DNA from 3 places in the Flintibacter sp. P01028 genome. Region 2 is predicted to be linked to each of the others. Evidence: predicted binding sites of a transcription regulator. Region 2 holds the regulator's gene; each other region holds the start of a gene.
What was found. The regulator HrcA, encoded in region 2, represses chaperone genes, less so after heat shock. The targets are predictions, from matches to a motif close to TGTTAGCACTCNNNNNNNNNGAGTGCTAACA.
Positions count from the first base shown of each region.

Region 1: ACEVJK_RS02195 (Hsp20/alpha crystallin family protein) is a predicted target of HrcA. The motif match lies at 2,413-2,443, and genes of this name have one in related genera.
Region 3: clpB (ATP-dependent chaperone ClpB) is a predicted target of HrcA. The motif match lies at 2,143-2,173, and genes of this name have one in related genera.

Region 1 covers NZ_JBHEVC010000001.1:443,938-448,189, reverse strand. The annotation lists tRNA gene ACEVJK_RS02220 (tRNA-Ala) at 24-99, shown strand; gene ACEVJK_RS02215 (hypothetical protein) at 414-680, shown strand; partial or broken gene ACEVJK_RS02210 (sporulation initiation factor Spo0A C-terminal domain-containing protein) at 667-903, shown strand; gene ACEVJK_RS02205 (hypothetical protein) at 976-1,074, opposite strand; gene ACEVJK_RS02200 (hypothetical protein) at 1,385-1,561, shown strand; gene ACEVJK_RS02195 (Hsp20/alpha crystallin family protein) at 1,846-2,292, opposite strand; gene ACEVJK_RS02190 (flavodoxin) at 3,190-3,621, shown strand; gene ACEVJK_RS02185 (DUF3793 family protein) at 3,747-4,252, shown strand, end outside.
Region 2 covers NZ_JBHEVC010000004.1:21,698-25,949, reverse strand. The annotation lists gene ACEVJK_RS08830 (MBL fold metallo-hydrolase) at 1-828, shown strand, start outside; gene ACEVJK_RS08825 (hypothetical protein) at 864-1,019, opposite strand; gene hrcA (heat-inducible transcriptional repressor HrcA) at 1,335-2,402, shown strand; gene grpE (nucleotide exchange factor GrpE) at 2,424-3,035, shown strand; gene ACEVJK_RS08810 (hypothetical protein) at 3,098-3,235, shown strand; gene dnaK (molecular chaperone DnaK) at 3,277-4,252, shown strand, end outside.
Region 3 covers NZ_JBHEVC010000001.1:530,681-534,932, forward strand. The annotation lists gene ACEVJK_RS02580 (2-hydroxyacyl-CoA dehydratase) at 1-300, shown strand, start outside; gene ACEVJK_RS02585 (2-hydroxyacid dehydrogenase) at 364-1,353, opposite strand; gene ACEVJK_RS02590 (Hsp20/alpha crystallin family protein) at 1,597-2,028, shown strand; gene clpB (ATP-dependent chaperone ClpB) at 2,215-4,252, shown strand, end outside.

The DNA of each region.
Region 1 (4,252 bases), on a different contig from region 2:
TAGTGAAGACCAGATTTGAGTATGGGCCTGTAGCGCAGTTGGGAGCGCACTACATTCGCATTGTAGGGGTCGTCGGTTCGAATCCGATCAGGTCCACCATTTTTAAGAAAAATCACCGCCAAATCGGCGGTGATTTTTCGTTTGAACACAATTTTACCACAGACAGGGAAGAATCTGCCCCCTTGCACCCAGCGCTCTCCAGGATGATCTGGAGCCTCTTTCGCGCATAGCCCGGATCGATGGGCTGCTCCGGCTTGCTCCGGGATGGGAACATCAGGTCAGAGAAGATCCCCTTCTTGTACTTCAGTAGTAATTCCACGTTTTCAAGAAGATGGCCGGAGGATAAAAATTCCGATATATAAGTTGTCACATAGCGTCTATTTCTGCCATAATTATCGAGAGGAGAGATTTTTGTGGCGAAAAGAGTCAGACGCTATATTTCTGAACTCCTGCAAGCATATCAGGAAATCACAGGAAAAACTTATACTGAAATAGCATTAGATTTTGACATATCACTGTCCAATCTTTATCTGTATCGCACGGAACAAGGTAATCCAACCGCAGATACCATTGATAAAATTGTAGACGGGATAGAGAAAGACTGCCCGGAAGTGATTAAAAAAGTTCCGTACCCACCAGAGGAAGACATTGCAGAGGAGGAAGGTCATGGAGATCTATGAACTGCTATACCGTCTTGGTGTCACCGCCAACTATACAGGCTTCTTCTATACTGCCTATGCAGTACAGTTGTGCGCGGAACATCCGGACCGTCTGATGCTGGTAACAAAATGGGTATATCCGGATGTAGCAAAGAGGTATCGGACAAATTGGAAAGCTGTAGAAAGAAACATCCGCACAGCAGGCAACGTCATATGGGAGGAAGGCCGGTCCCATCTGGAACAATTAGCAGGCAGAATATTGGAACACAAGCCTTGCAATGCGCAGTTACTGGCGATCTTATCCTACAGTGTGCTCTTACCACGCGCCACTCGTCTGACGGCTCGTAGACTGGATGAAGCGGTAGCTCTCTCCAGAGAAGATCATGATATGGGAGTAGTGGATGAGTCGGCCAATGAGCGAGACGATGAGCCGGTTGTCCCCAAAGACTGTGTTCCACTGGATGAACTCAAGGTGAAGTGATGAGGAGGCTCATCCTCTCGCAGCAGTCAGAGACCACCTGGGAAAGCAGCCCGGCGGCATCCCTGCGCGGAGGGACAAAGCCCGATCTCGCCAATGGCATACAGACCAGTTTTTCTTAACGTGCTGAGGAACGCATGGAGCGTTCCTTTACTGTTTCTCTCCAAAAAGGTTCGCCAGAGAATCGGCAGTGAAGAAATAGATCTTCCGGCCTGTTACAAATTATGAAAGCGATGGCGGTGGCGAAGTGAGTTTTCCCAATCCATACAACCTGTTCCGGAATAACGGGACTGCGGCGCAACTGGACAAGGTTCCCACGGAGATCGCACCGGATTTCCAGGGCAGAGTTTTCTCTGATAATGGAATGGATATCGACAACCGCTGCGAACAGCCGTTGCAGTTGTCCCGGGCCATCTTTGAATAGTGCGGAACGGGCAGGCAGAGAGTGGCCGGAAACGGAGGGGGGCATCCGGCAATCGGCTGTCCCCCTGTGCCGTCATATATCTTAACATTCCAGATTAAGGTTTGATTGTCCATTTCATATGTCCTTTTTGGAAAAAAGGACGAAAAGCGGATTCTGCCAGAGGAAAGCCTTGTGTTCTTTTTCATAATCTAAAAACCCTCTGCCCATTTGAAAATGGGCAGAGGGTTTTTAGATATTGTATTGAGAGGTACAAGAGAAAAATGGAAGTTTAAGAAGCGCGCGAATCACTGAATCGCAATCCGGTTGTGCTGGGGGAGCTCCTTTGTTTCCTTCTTGGGCAGCGTCAGCTTCAGGATACCGTCTTCATACTTAGCGGACACCTCCTCAGGCTCCACATCACCAACGTAGAAGCTGCGGCTGCATGCGCCGGTATAACGCTCCTGACGAATATAAGTGCCTTTTTTGTCCTTTTCCTCCTTGTCAAGTCCCTTTGCGGCACGGATGGACAGATAGCCGTCTCGAAGTTCCACAGTCATTTCCTCTTTCTGGAAGCCAGGCAGATCGATGTCCAACTCATAGGAATTCTCTGTTTCCCGTACGTCGGTCTTCATCAGATTCTTAACGTGCTTGCCATACAGAGGGTCGTGACCAGTCCACATCGGAGCGGTGGGAAATCCATCCCCCCAAAAGTCATCAAACAGACGCTCGGCCAAATACTTGTTGTTAGACATAATTCATTCCTCCATTCAAATAACGAATACTTTGCTCGGCCCTTGGAGAGAGCTGGAGGAACTTTTTGGGAGGGGATCATGTGCCCCCTCTCTCAAGGTTCAAGCCCATTATAATCCCAACTTTAGCACTGTCAAGAGGTGAGTGCTAAAATTCATAAAAGAAATACAATTCGTTCATATAATATTCGAGAATGGAGGGACCGGAGGGGGATGGACAGATCTGCTTCCGCATATGGCCGGAGAAAAATATTTAAATTGGGAATTGCTGGGCAAGGGCCTAGGGCAGACTCGGAAAAAGTTGGAAGACAGTGGCTGGCGACTTTTGCGAAAACACCCCCTTTTTTGATATGGCTCGCTCTGCATAGACAGCAGGCGGTACCCAGCATGCGCCACAGCATTCCAAAGGGTATCATCATTCAGGGGCTCCTCGACGATGACATCTGTCAGGCCTTTCCGATGGTTTTTGATGGGGCAGGCCTTACAGTTGGCCTCATTAATATGGGCCTCATACATAGAGCGGGCCATACTTCGATTCCCAGTATGATTTTTACCATAAAATCCTCTCCTATTTGTTTGTATTTCAAAAAATGCGTAAGAGATTTAGCAACAAATTAGAAAGAACTAACTTCTGCTCAAAACAGAAACGCTCTATGAGCGGAGAAGGATGCATGGCTAATATGGTCATTTTTCAGCGTGTCGTCAACAGTTCTGTGGAGAAGTAGATTTTTCAGAAAAGGGGATTGACAGATCAGATGTACTATGTTATTCTTTGCGAGTAGTTAGTATATACTAACCTCGAAACAGACGGGCCTTATTTTTTAAACGAAGGTTAGTTATATCTAACTGTGGAGAACAAACCATTGTCTGAATGCCTCAAGTAAAGGAGCGAGCATAAGTATGAACAAATTAGCAATCGTCTATTGGAGCGGCACCGGGAACACAGAGGTCATGGCCAACTGTATTGCGGAAGGGGCAAAAGAGGCCGGAGCTGAGGTGACGCTGATGGGGCCGGCCGATTTTTCCACCGCCCGTCTCTCTGAGTTCAACGTAGTGGCCTTTGGCTGTCCCGCTATGGGGGCTGAGGTGTTGGAGGAGATGGAATTTGATCCCATGTTCTCTGGGATAGAAAGCTTCCTGAACGGTAAGAGAATTGCCCTGTTTGGATCTTATGGTTGGGGTGATGGACAGTGGATGCGGGATTGGTGCAAGCGGTGTGACGAGCATGGCGCCAATCTCTACGACGAAAATGGATTGATTGCCAACGAGACTCCTGATGCAAGTGCCCAGGAGAAGTGCCGGGAGCTGGGCAGAAAGCTGGCTGCCTGGTAGGACTGGACCCCGCTGTTCTGCTTATTTAGATCCCTCCCCGCTTTCCCTTACAGATTCCTCCGAGCGGATATCTGACCCGTTCGGGGGAAAACTACTATCGAGTTGCCTGTGAAAGGAGACGCCCCATGGATCGGACATTTGAAGAAATGCTAGTTAGACAGTGCGCCCCTACTCTGGCGGGCCTGAAGCCGGGCAGCCTGTTCTGTATTACGGCGGAGGACTTAGAGAACGTGCGGAAGAAGGTGCGGTTTTGGGACCAGCGCCTGGAGGTCCTCGGCCTGTCTGTCCGTATACTGCTGGAGCGGAGAGAGGCCGGCTCCGCCTTGGTGTATGTGTACCGCGGCAGCCAGCTAGAGCAGTCCCTAGGAGCGACGGATCGCCGCGGTTTTCTGGTGGGGATGGGGTACAGGGGGAGCGGGACAGAGCAAATGTTGGACCAGCTGGCGGAGCGCCTGTCGGCCCAATCGGATTTTCCCCATGAGATTGGTGTATTTCTAGGTTATCCCCTCAGGGATGTGGTAGGCTTCATCGAAAACCGGGGACAAAATTTTACTTGCTGTGGATTCTGGAAATCATACAGCGATCCCAATACAATCCAACGGTGTTTCGCCTGCTACCGACAGTGTGTGAA
Region 2 (4,252 bases):
TTAATGGAAAATACTGCCCAGGAGGGATGCGGTCTGGTGCCGGAGCACGGCCTGTCCCTGTATATCGAATATCGGGGGAAGAGGCTGCTGCTGGATGGGGGCGCCTCAGGACGGTTTGCCGACAACGCCCAGAAGCTTGGGGTGGACCTGGCGGATGTGGACCTGGGGGTGCTGTCCCACGGCCACTATGACCACGCCGACGGCCTGCGCCGGTTCTTCCAGCTCAACCAGAGAGCCAAGGTCTATGTCCGCCCCCAGGCCGGAGGGCCCTACTTCTCCATGACAGAGGAGGGACCCAAATTTATTGGCGTCCACCGGGATATCTGGGAGGGGGCCAGAGAGCGGCTTGTCCCAGTACCGGGACCTATGGAGCTGCTGGAGGGCGGGTGGCTGCTGCCCGACGGTCCAAAGGACCCGGCCTTTATGGGAAAGGCGTCTAACCTGGTCTGCAAGCGAGGGGAGGATGACTTTTTCCCGGACGATTTCAGCCACGAGCAGTCCCTGGTGCTGGAGGGGGAGCGGGGACTGGTGGTCTTCAACTCCTGCAGCCATGGGGGCATCGTCAACATCGTGCGGGGCGTGTTGGACCAGCTGCCCGGAAAGCGGGTGCACGCCGTGGTGGGCGGACTGCATATGTATGCCAAGGGGGGGACTGGCATGAACTGCTCGCCGGAGTATGTACAGTCGGTGGCTGACGCGCTGAAGGCCCTGGGGGTGGAGCGAATCCTGACCGGCCACTGCACCGGACAGCCAGCCCTGGAGCGGCTGACGGAATACTTCGGTCCCGGCTGTCAGGGACTGTATACCGGCCAGGTGTTTACCCTATAAAAAAGAAACATGACCGCCTGTCTATGGACAGACGGTCATGTTGTTTTCTCCTCTAAGGTGGAGAGATATTGGAGCAGAATCGTTTCCACCAGGTTGGAGAGCGAGCGGTTCTCCAGCTGGGCCTGGGCGCGGAGGCGTTCTACCATGTCCTCATGAAAACGAAAGCTGTAATTCTTTTTTTCGATTCCCATAAAATCACCTCATATCTAGTGTAATACATTAGAAACATTTGTCAAGAGCCGGAGCTCTTAGCAGCAAAAGATAGAAGATGCAAAAAATTGGCGGGATTCATTTGTTTACAACAAATTCATAAAGTGCCTATTGACAATTCTGCCCCCCGGTGGTACATTATCTTTAGCACTCAGGAGTATTGAGTGCTAACGAAATGATCAAAGCGCAAGCAGGCCGGCATGAGGATATAAGACGAAGGGTCCGCGGAGCGGAGCTGTCTTGAGCCGGAACGGCCGGAAGCGCATGCCGAGATAAAAGGAACAGGGGGGGGAAACATGGAGCTGACGGATAGAAAAAGACGGATTCTTCGGGCCATCATTGAAACCTATATCGCCACCGCCGAGCCTGTGGGGTCGAAAATGGTAGCGGAGCGGGCCGGACTGGATGTGTCCAGTGCCACCATCCGGAACGAGATGGCTGATTTGACTGATATGGGCCTTTTGGAGCAGCCCCATACCTCCGCCGGACGGGTACCCTCCGCCGCGGGCTACCGGCTGTATGTCAATGAGTTGATGGGTCATCAGCAGCTGACCATGCAGGAGACTCAGCGTATCAACGAGGCGCTGAACCTGAAGATGGAGGAGCTGGATCGAGTGATCGACCGGGCGGGAAAGGTCCTATCCCAGTTCAGCGACTATCCTGTATTTACCATGGCCGCCCCCGCGGAGCGGATCACCGTCAAACGCTATGACCTGCTGAAAGTGGAAGAAAACGCCTTTATCGCCGTGGTCATGACGGACAACTCCATCGTTAAAAATAAACTCATCCATATCCCTGAGGAGGTTTCTGACACCCAGCTCCAACTGCTCTCCGCGGTTCTGAACAGTTCCTTCGTGGGACTGACCCAGGAGGAGATGGAACAGACCTTGGACAAGATGGAGACCCGCACCGCTCCAGGCGCCTTTGAGCTGATTGCCCTGGTGGTGGACTTCGCGGTGGAGATCCTGTCGGAACAGAGCAGCCAAAAGGTCCGAACTACCGGAATCACTCACTTGCTGGAACACCCGGAATACCGAAGCCTGGACAAGGCTAAACCTCTGATGAACTATCTGGCCGAGGAGAAGGATGTGGCCCGGCTGCCTGTGACAATGACCGGCGGCCAGAACATGAACATCCTGATCGGGCCGGAAAATGTCAGTGACGCGCTGAAGGACACCAGTGTGGTCATGGCCAGCTACGACATTGGAGAAAATATGAAGGGCGTCATCGGAGTGGTTGGACCCACCCGGATGGACTACGCCAAGGTCACCGCCCGCCTGTCCTATTTTGCCGACAGCCTGACCCGGATGTTCGGCAAGGGAGAGTTACCCCCGGCAGAGAAAACAGATACACAGGAGCCATAAGCAGGAAAGGAGCGCCGCATCGTGAGCGATAAAAATAAAAAGAAGCAGGCCCAGCCTGAGCAGTGTCAGGAGGATATTCGGAAGGAAGAGGCTGTGGAGCCTGAGGAAGAGGCTGTTCGCACGGAACAGGAGGAGAAAGGGGGGCCCCAGGAGGCCGGCGAGGCCGCCCAGGAGGACCAGAAATCAGGGGAGGCACCCAAGGAGGAGCCCTCCGGAGAGGGGACCGCACCCCTCGACGACCGCTTTCTCCGCCTGGCCGCGGAGTACGACAACTACCGAAAGCGGACCGCCAAGGAGAAGGAGTCCATCTGGAACGACGCCAAGGCGGATACCGCCGCCGCGTTTCTTCCCGTCTATGATAACCTGGAGCGGGCCTTGAAGCAGGACACCGCCGACGAAGCCTACAAAAAAGGGGTGGAGATGACGATGAACCAGCTGAAGGAGATCCTTTCCAAGCTGGGCATCACTGAGATTCCCGCCCTGGGCCAGCCCTTTGATCCGAATCTCCATAACGCCGTTATGCACGTGGAGGATGAGAGCTTGGGCGAGAACGTAGTGGCCGCCGTGTTCCAGGCCGGCTTCCAGTGCGGCGAGAAGGTCATCCGCTTCGCCATGGTGCAGGTGGCCAATTAGGGGAACGGAACCGAGGTGTGCGGCTTATTTTCAAAAGCCGATGGGATTAAAGGAGGAAAACAGTGAAAAGAAATCAGCCCTGCAAGCAGTGCTGTAAAGCGAAAACCTGTGATGCTGTATCCTATACCCTGCTGCTCGCTGGGGGCCTGCTGGCCTGGTGCGCCGCACTCTACGCCATCGGGCCGCTGTTCCTATTTTAACTTTGTAAACATGAATGTCATATATTTAGGAGGAATGAATTATGTCTAAGATCATCGGTATCGATTTAGGTACGACCAACAGCTGTGTAGCGGTCATGGAGGGCGGCGACGCTGTCGTCATCCCCAACGCCGAAGGCAACCGCACCACCCCCTCTGTGGTGGCTTTTTCCAAGGACGGCGAGCGTATGGTGGGTCAGGTGGCCAAGCGCCAGGCCATCACGAACCCCGACCGGACCGTCATCTCCATCAAGCGTGAGATGGGCTCCGACTACAAGGTGAACATCGATGGCAAGAAGTATACCCCCCAGGAGATCAGCGCCATGATTCTGCAGAAGCTGAAGGCGGACGCCGAGGCCTATCTGGGCACAACAGTCACCGAGGCCGTCATCACAGTCCCCGCCTACTTCACCGATGCCCAGCGCCAGGCCACTAAGGATGCTGGTAAGATCGCCGGCCTGGACGTGAAGCGGATTATCAACGAGCCCACCGCCGCTGCTCTGGCCTACGGCGTAGACAAGGAGACCGCCCAGAAGGTCATGGTGTATGACCTGGGCGGTGGCACCTTCGACGTATCCATCCTGGATATCGACGACGGCGTCATCGAGGTGCTGGCTACCGCTGGTAACAACCGCTTGGGCGGCGACGACTTCGACAAGTGCGTCATGGACTGGATGGCCGCGGAGTTTAAGAAAACTGAGGGTGTGGACCTGACCGGCGACAAGGTGGCCATGCAGCGCTTGAAGGAGGCTGCTGAGAAGGCCAAGATCGAGCTGTCCGGTGTCACTTCTACCAGCATCAACCTGCCCTATATCACCGCTGATGCCACCGGCCCCAAGCACTTGGACCTGACCCTGACTCGGGCCAAGTTCGACCAACTGACCGCTCACCTGGTGGAAGCCACCAGCGGCCCTGTGAAGCAGGCTCTGTCTGACGCCGGACTGAGCGGAAGCGATTTGTCTAAGGTCCTGATGGTGGGCGGCTCCAGCCGTATTCCCGCGGTTCAGGAGATGGTAAAGA
Region 3 (4,252 bases), on a different contig from region 2:
CTCACCGCCGAGATGTTGGAGCTCATCCACTCCGGCACCAATAATATCGTGTGTACCCAGCCCTTTGGCTGCCTGCCCAACCACATCGTGGGCAAGGGTATGATCCGCAAGCTGAAGGACGAGTACCCCTACTCCAACGTGGTGGCCATCGACTACGACCCAGGCGCCACCAAGATCAACCAGGAGAACCGCATCAAGCTGATGCTGGCCAACGCCAAGGGCCTGACTCATCAGGAGTCCCCCGCGCCCAGAGCGCCCCAGCCTGAAGTGGCTCCCAAGCTGGCTCATGCCCACAGTTAAGCTTTCCCTCTCAACAAAAAAGGACCCGGTACAGTGGTGTACCGGGTCCTCTTTTCTTTTTTCTCACAGCCCATTGACGATAAAATTGGGCCGCTTCCCCTCCAGCACCAGCTGGGCCGAGGTCCACATATTGGTGTGGGCCCGGTGGAAGGAGCCGCCGGTATTGCCGCCCAGATGGGGCGAGTAGATGGCCCGATCCGCGACCTCTGGAGGGAGGTCCACCAGGGGGTGGTCAGCGGGAGTGGGCTCCGGTTCAAAGACATCCATAGCGATGGCACCCAGTCGGCCGTCGATGAGGGCCTGCCGGACGGCCAGGCTGTCCACCAACAGGCCACGAGAGGTGTTCACTAAAATGGCTCCCGGCTTGAACTTGTCTAGCAGAGCCTTGTCCACCATATGAGTGGTCTCCGGGGTAACTGCACAATGGAGAGATACAATGTCGCACCGGGACACCAGCTCCTCCAGTGGGAGATATTCCACGTTCAGCTCTTCCTCTACCTGGGGTAGACGGCGGTGGGCGGTGTAGTAGTACATCTTGCAGCCGAAGGGAGCCAGCAGCCTGGCTGTGGCGGTACCGATGTCCCCCAGCCCTACCAAGCCCACAGTGGATAGACCCAACTCCGGAGAGTTGGAGGCCATGACCGCCTCCTTCATCTCGCGTTGACGGCCTTCCCGAAGGGCGTTGTGGCCAGTAATACCGTGACGTAGAGCCATGAGCATGAGCATCACCGTATGCTCCGCCACTGAAGCGGCGTTGCAGCCTTTATTGTTGCACACAAAAATGTTCCTGGCCCTGGCCGCCTCCAGATCAATCCGGTTGTAGGCCACCCCCTCCGATTGAATCAGTTTCAGACCGGGCATCAGGTCCATCAGTTCTCCCGTCACGTCCACGATGGGGTCGGTGAACAGGATCTGGGCATCAGCGTTTTCCCGCGCCGCCTGTTGTGGGGACTGGTCCAGAGAACAGTAGGCCGTTTCAAAGGGCAGCTGTGCAACAAACTCCGGCATATAGGCCTCATAGCGTGCCTTCGGCCCTAAGATCAATACTTTCATGATTCATCCTCCCGGTCATTGATAAATTTTTTCCTCTGGGAAAGAATATAAATATTGTAGCACACTTTTTTGGTTGGTACAACACTCCAATATTAGCACTCAAATAATAAGAGTGCTAATATTTACAATTTATACACAAAGTGTGCAAGAACTGTTCACATTTGGACGATATACTAGGACCAAAGTTAAGTGAGGCAGGAAGGGCCGCTGAGATCGGACCCCCACCTCAGAAAGGAGTTTCTTATGATGTACAGTATGATCCCCTTTGGCCGCTATCACGGCGGTCTAGACACGATTTTTGATGACCTGGAGCGCAGCTTCTTCCCTCCCGCAAACCGCCAGCCCACCGCCTTTCGGACCGATATCCGGGATGAGGGTGACCACTTCCTTTTGGAAGCTGAACTGCCTGGCTTCCAAAAGGAGGATATCCATTTGGAGCTGAAGGAAGGCGTCCTGACCATCTCTGCCCAGCACGAGGAAAAGCAGGAGAAGCGGGACGACCAGGGCCAATACCTGTGCCGGGAGCGCCGGGTCGGCTCTTTTGTCCGCTCCTTTGATGCCTCTGGCATTCAGGAGGACGCTATCCGAGCCTCCTATGAGAACGGAGTGTTGACGTTGATTCTGCCTAAGATGGCTGAGATACAGCCTCAAAGCAGAAGGATCGCCATTCAGTGACCAGAAGGAAGGGCAGGCTTCAGAGCCTGCCCTTTTTTGGGGGTGCCGGTGTATACGCCAGCCAGCGAGCGTCAAATTTTTTCTTGCAAAATATCTCAGGTTGGTGTATTTTTGTTTTAGCAAACAATTCAGTCAAGTGCTAATTTATGACAATCTTGAAACCAAAGTTAAAGGAGGTTTCTTTTCATGAATATGGATCGATTTACTCAAAAATCCCTGGCCGCCATCCAGGGGGCCAGGGACATCTCCCAGGAATACGGCAATCAGCAGATCGAGCAGCCCCACCTGTTGCTGGCCCTGGTCAGTGACAACGAGGGGTTCATTCCCCAGCTGCTCGCCGCTATGGGCATGACTGTTCCCAGCTTTGAGGCGGCAGTGAAGGGTGAGGTCCAGAAACTGCCTAAAGTGTCCGGGTCCGGCCGGGAAGCGGACAAGGTCTATGTGTCCCAGGATGTGGACAGGGCCCTCCGCGGCGCGGAGCAAGAGGCCCAGGCCATGAAGGACGAGTACATCTCAGTGGAACACATCTTCCTCGGTCTGCTGGCACAGCCTGACAGTGCCTTAAAGGAGTTATTCCGCACCTACCATGTGGACAGGGAGAAGGTGATGCAGGCTCTGGCCAGCGTCCGCGGCAACCAACGGGTGACCTCGGACAACCCGGAGGATACCTATAACGCCCTGAAGAAATACGGCACCGACTTGGTGGAGCGTGCCCGCCAGAACAAGCTGGACCCGGTCATCGGCCGGGACGATGAAATCCGGAATGTCATCCGCATCCTTTCCCGTAAGAGCAAGAACAACCCTGTGCTCATTGGCGAGCCCGGCGTGGGCAAGACCGCCATCGCTGAAGGTCTGGCTCAACGGATTGTCAAGGGAGATGTGCCCGGTTCCCTGAAGGACAAGACGATCTTCTCCCTGGACATGGGCTCCCTTGTGGCCGGGGCCAAGTACCGGGGGGAGTTCGAGGAGCGGCTGAAGGCCGTCCTCAACGAGGTCAAAAAGTCCGAGGGCCGCATCATCCTCTTCATTGACGAGCTGCACACTATTGTGGGCGCTGGCAAGACTGAGGGCAGTATGGATGCAGGCAACCTGCTCAAACCCATGCTGGCCCGTGGCGAGCTCCACTGCATCGGCGCCACCACTCTCAACGAGTACCGGCAGTATATCGAGAAAGACGCCGCCCTGGAACGTCGGTTCCAGCCCGTGATGGTTAACGAGCCCACAGTAGAGGACGCTATCGCCATTCTCCGGGGACTCAAGGAGCGGTATGAGGTGTACCACGGGGTCAAAATCACGGACGGGGCTATCATTGCCGCCGCAACCCTGTCCAACCGCTATATCACCGACCGCTTCCTGCCGGACAAGGCCATCGACTTGGTGGACGAGGCCTGTGCCATGATCCGCACCGAGATGGACTCCATGCCCACTGAACTGGACATCATCCAGCGGAAGATCATCCAGCACGAGATTGAGGAGGCCGCCCTGAAGAAGGAGACCGACAAGCTGTCCCAGGAGCATCTGGCTGAGATTCAGAGGGAACTGTCCGATATGCGGGAAGAGTTCAAGGCCAAGAAAGCCCAGTGGGACAACGAGAAGGGGGCCATCGGCAAGGTACAGAAGCTGCGGGAGGAGCTGGAGGCGGCCAACGCCGCCCTGGAGAAAGCCCAGCGGGAGTACGACCTGGAGAAAGCCGCCGAGCTGCAATATGGCCGCATCCCGGAGCTGAAGAAAGCCCTGGAGGCGGAGGAGAGCATCGCCAACGAGGGCAAGGCCCGCTCTCTCCTGCGGGACAAGGTCACCGAGGAGGAAATCGCCCGCATCATTGAACGCTGGACCGGCATCCCGGTGGCCCGGCTGATGGAGGGGGAGCGGGACAAGCTGCTCCACCTGGAGGATATCCTCCACCAGCGGGTGGTAGGACAGGACGAGGCAGTGAGGTTGGTATCCGAGGCTATCCTGCGCAGCCGGGCCGGGATCGCCGACCCCAGCAAGCCCATCGGCTCCTTCCTGTTCCTGGGCCCTACCGGCGTAGGTAAGACCGAGCTGGCCAAAACTCTGGCCGAAGCCCTGTTCGACAGCGAAAAGAACCTGGTGCGCATCGACATGAGCGAATATATGGAGAAATTCTCCGTGTCCCGGCTCATCGGCGCCCCTCCGGGATATGTGGGCTATGAGGAGGGCGGCCAGCTCACGGAGGCGGTGAGGAGAAAGCCCTACTCCGTCA